DNA from 2 places in the Micromonospora sp. NPDC001898 genome. Region 1 is predicted to be linked to the other one. Evidence: riboswitches for the same ligand, from Rfam matches in the RefSeq annotation. Region 1 holds a riboswitch; the other holds the start of a gene.

Region 1 (2,194 bases):
CCGAGCCGGCCCGTCGGGCGGTGTGCGGGTCGTCCGCGACGTCGACGCCGCGCTGGGCTGGGTGCAAGCGCTGCCGGCACGCTGACCGCAGCCGTGCGGCCGGTGGTGCGCGGCCAATCCGTCACGGACCGGCCGGCCCGTCCCCCGTCTCGGGCACGGTGCTCGCCCCGGCCGGCGTCGTCGTCGACGCCGGCCGGGGCGACGCCGACCGGGCCCGCGAACGCGGCCCCTCAACCTCCCCCGTGGCCGACCGAGCGCGCGGGGCGGGTCACAGCGTGGCGGCCAGCTCCCGGCGGCGCAGCCGCTCGGCGGCTCGGTCCGCGTCACGTCCGACCAGGCCGGTCAGCACGAAGCCGAGGACGGCCCACGTCGCGGCCAGGGTCATGACCGACGAGCGGCGGAAGTACCAGAGCGTGTCGGCCGGGAAGTCGCCGACCTCGTTGACCGTCGGCAGGACTGCGCCGGCGACCACGACCACCACGAGGTATGCGGCGGCACCGACCAGCACCGCGGCGTACGCGCCCAGCTGGGGCAGGACCCGCCGGGCCAGGAGCACGGCGCCGATCGCCGCGACGAGGCTCAGCGCCCAGAAGCCGAAGTACAGGGCGGTCCGCTCGCCGATCGTGTCGCCCGAGCCCACCGCCGGCGGCGTGGCGGGATACTTGAAGAACGGCACCAGCGCCGTGGCGACGAAACCGACGCCGACCACCACCGCGGTGGAGGCTCGTGCTGAGAGCGTGCCCAGGCGTCCGACGGCGAACGCGGCAGCGAGCGCCGTGGCGCCGCCGAGGACGGCGCCCAGCAGGATGGTGCCGGTTGCCAGGCCCCAGGTCGACTGCGTGTCGCGGGAGACCTCGGCCTCCTCACCGTGGCTGTGGGCTTGCTCCGCGGTCGCGTCGTCGTGCGGGTGCCCGTCTTCGGCCGCGCCCGCCTCCTCCAGAGCGATGGCGGTGTTGACCTGGGGTTCAGCGACGACGTAGGCGACGAGAAAGGCCGCGAAGCCGGCGATCAGGCCGGCCAGTAGGCCGTGCACGAGGAAGGTACGAGGGGCCATCGAGGGTCCGTCCGAGAGCCGGCCACGGGCAGCACGAGCCGCCGGCAGGGCCGGGAGCGAGAGGAAGAAGAATTGGGCCGGCCGCAGACACCGAGCGTCAGTGGCAGGAGTAGGCCAAGAGACGTGCGAGCGTCAGTGGCAGGAGTTGGCCAAGAGACGCGCGAGGTCAGTGGCAGGGGTAAGCCAGGAGACGCGCGAGCATCAGTGGCAGGGGTAGCCCAAGACGTGCCGTGCGTCGTGCACCAACTCGTGCACGGCGGTGCCCTCGAAGACGGAGAATGCTCCCTGCTCGGCGCCCACGAAGTACAGGACGACGGCGGTGAGCAGCGCGAAGAACAGCGCCCAGGGGGCGAGCTCGCGCACGGGAACGGTGGGAACAGCGGCCGGAGCGGCCGTGGTTGCCTGAGACATGACACTCCTTGGGAATTCTGCGTCCCGTCGATGAATGTTCACCTGGCTGGAGGGTCTGGCTTCGCCGCAAGCGGCGTCACAGTAGCGCGACTGCGCCGGGATCGCACCGGCTTCCTTCAGCAAGGTGGGACGACCATATCAGGTATTCAAGCGGGAAAGGGTGCGGCGACTGTCACGACCGTCCGCGCAGGACGTGGCTCCAGCGCGGCCACGTGACCGATGACCGCGACGGCCGGGGCGCCGATGCCGGCCGCGGCGATGTCGTCGACGACGTGGGCGAGGGTGCTGCGGACGACCTGCTGGCTGGCCAGGCTGGCGTCCGCCACGACCGCGCACGGCGTGCCCTCGTCCAGATCGGCGGCGATGAGCGCTTCGACGATGGCAGGAAGGGTACGCACGCCCATGAGCACCACGATCGTGGTGCCGGAGCGGGCGAGGGACGGATAGTCGATCGACGAATCGGGGTGGCCCGGCGGCACGTGGCCGGAGATGACGGTGAAGCCCTGGACGAGTCCGCGGTGGGTGACCGGAATGCCGGCGAGCTCGGGGCCCGCGACGCTGGACGTCACGCCGGGCACCACAGTGGTGGCGACCCCGGCGTCGGCGCACGCGGCAACCTCCTCGAAGCCTCGGCCGAACACGTAGGAGTCGCCGCCCTTGAGCCGCACGACGTGACGCCCAGCGCGTGCGTGCCTCACGAGGATTCGGTTGATCTCCTCCTGGCTGGTG
Region 2 (2,194 bases), on a different contig from region 1:
CGTACGTGTCGACCGGCAGTCCGGGGACGCGGCCGACACCGCCGCCGCACCCGCACACAGGCCGGGGTGCCGGCGGTGGGGTCCCGCGCCGCCGACCGGCCTGCGGCGCGGGACCCGGCGGCTACTGCCAGGGGCCGCTGCGGCAGATGAACCTACCGGTGTCGCTGTACTGGGTCACGCTGCCGTCGAAGTAGCTGTAGCTGACCCGCACCTGCAGGCCGATGTTGGAGAAGGGGCAGCTGGCGAAGAGGGTCGGTCCGGCGCTCGTGAAGGTCCCGACGCTGCCGGAGTACCAGGTGACCGTCCAGGTCGTCGTGCCGGTGCTGGTGGCGTCGCAGTAGAACTGCGACCCACCGGACTCGCAGAAGGGCGCGGGGGCGCTGGCCAGGGCCGGGGTGGCTACGGCGGCGGTCAGGCCGAGGGTGGTGAGGACGGAGGCAAGCAGGACCCTGACGGTGGCACGCATGAAGATCCTCCCGAACGTAGCGGGTTGAGGACTGAGGGTGAATGCCACGCTATCCCAGCAATCGAGGTTCATGAATCAGCCGTTCGCCGGTCGGTCGCCGCCCAACGGTCGTGGTGCACCGCCTCGGCGAGGGGACGCTTCCGCCGCCACCCGTGCCGTTCCAGGTCCGGCACGGTCGCCAGGTGGGTGACCGGCCCGAGGCAGAGCCACGCCACCGGCCGGATGCCGTCCGGGATGCCGAGCAGCCCGGCCAGGAACGGCTCCCGGTAGAAGGAGACCCAACCGACGCCGAGCCCCTCGGCGGTGGCGGCGAGCCACAGGTTCTGGATGGCCAGGCAGACCGAGTAGAGCCCGGCGTCGGCGATGGCGTGCCGCCCGAGGACGGCCGGGCCACCCCGCGCCGGGTCGTAGGTGACCACGATCGACAGGGTCGACTCCAGCACTCCGTCGATCTTGATCCGGGCGAACCGCTCGGCCGCCTCGCCGTCGAGGGTGGCGGCGAACGTGTCCCGTTCGACCTGGACGTGCTCGTGGAACCGGCGGCGGGTTTCGGTGTCCCGGACCAGGACGAAGTCCCACGGCTGCGAGTATCCGACGCTGGGCGCGGCGTGTGCCGCGTCGAGGATCCGGTGCAGGGTTTCCGCCGGCACCGGCTCCCCGGTGAACTCGGCCCGGACGTCCCGGCGGCGGTGGATGGTGTCGTAGATGTCCACAGGCAGGCTCCCGCTGCGCTCGGCCCACCGCTGCGGTGGGCACCCGACGCGAGGCCGGTCTTCGGACTCCCGGATCGACGCCCGACCGTCCGCCTTCCCAGCCGTGCGGCCAGTGGCTGCGCGTGACGCGCGTGGACGGCGGCTCCCCGGTCACCGCGGCGGGCCCGTGCCGGATTCCCACCGGCTTCCCGATTCTCCCCGCAGCCGCGGGGCACCTCACATGATCGTGCCGCCGCCGATGCTAGCGCCGCGCCCGGTGGCGGCCCGCCCGGCTCCGTCCGTGTGCCATCGGGTGGGCGGGCCGCTACGGTCGATGTCGGGGTGTCCACCACCACCCGAGGGCCGGGCCCGCCGGCCATCTCGGCCCGCACCGCCGGCCCGGCGGCCCGCGGCCGAGGGTCAAGCCGTCCGACCAGGAGGGACGCCGATGGGGGTACGGGTCGAACGCGCCGGGGCCGTGACCACGGTGATCCTGGACCGGCCGGCTGTCCGCAACGCCGTCGACGGGTCGACCGCCCGGGGCCTGGCCGACGCGTTCCGCGCCTTCGATGCCGACCCGGAGGCGGCGGTGGCCGTGCTCTGGGGGGCGGGCGGGACGTTCTGCGCCGGGGCGGACCTGAAGGCGATCGGCACCCCCGGCGGCAATCGGGTCGAGCCCGACGGCGACGGTCCGATGGGCCCGACGCGGATGCGACTGTCCAAGCCGGTGATCGCGGCGATCTCCGGGTACGCCGTGGCCGGCGGGCTGGAGCTGGCCCTCTGGTGCGACCTGCGGGTGGCCGAGTCCGACGCGGTGCTCGGGGTCTTCTGCCGGCGCTGGGGGGTGCCGCTGGTCGACGGGGGGACCTTCCGGCTGCCCAGGCTGATCGGCGAGAGCCGGGCGATGGACCTGGTCCTCACCGGCCGACCGGTGCCGGCCGAGGAGGCGTACGCGATGGGTCTGGTGAACCGGCTGGTCGCGCCGGGTGAGGCCCGGGTGGAGGCCGAGCGGCTGGCCGCCGGGATCGCCCGCCAC

What was found. A riboswitch is a leader RNA that binds a small molecule or an ion and turns the genes downstream of it on or off. The one in region 1 is predicted to bind cobalamin.
Region 2: linked by a shared signal. The riboswitch ahead of bluB (5,6-dimethylbenzimidazole synthase) and the one ahead of ACFYZF_RS18415 (CbtB-domain containing protein) in region 1 are both predicted to bind cobalamin.

The regions. Positions count from the first base shown of each region.
Region 1 covers NZ_JBIATC010000007.1:204,924-207,117, reverse strand. The annotation lists gene ACFYZF_RS18425 (cobalt-precorrin-6A reductase) at 1-85, shown strand, start outside; gene ACFYZF_RS18420 (CbtA family protein) at 269-1,054, opposite strand; gene ACFYZF_RS18415 (CbtB-domain containing protein) at 1,256-1,465, opposite strand; adenosylcobalamin (AdoCbl) riboswitch at 1,505-1,592, opposite strand; gene cobA (uroporphyrinogen-III C-methyltransferase) at 1,612-2,194, opposite strand, start outside.
Region 2 covers NZ_JBIATC010000006.1:8,320-10,513, reverse strand. The annotation lists gene ACFYZF_RS15295 (hypothetical protein) at 122-466, opposite strand; gene bluB (5,6-dimethylbenzimidazole synthase) at 535-1,179, opposite strand; cobalamin riboswitch at 1,214-1,413, opposite strand; gene ACFYZF_RS15285 (crotonase/enoyl-CoA hydratase family protein) at 1,607-2,194, shown strand, end outside.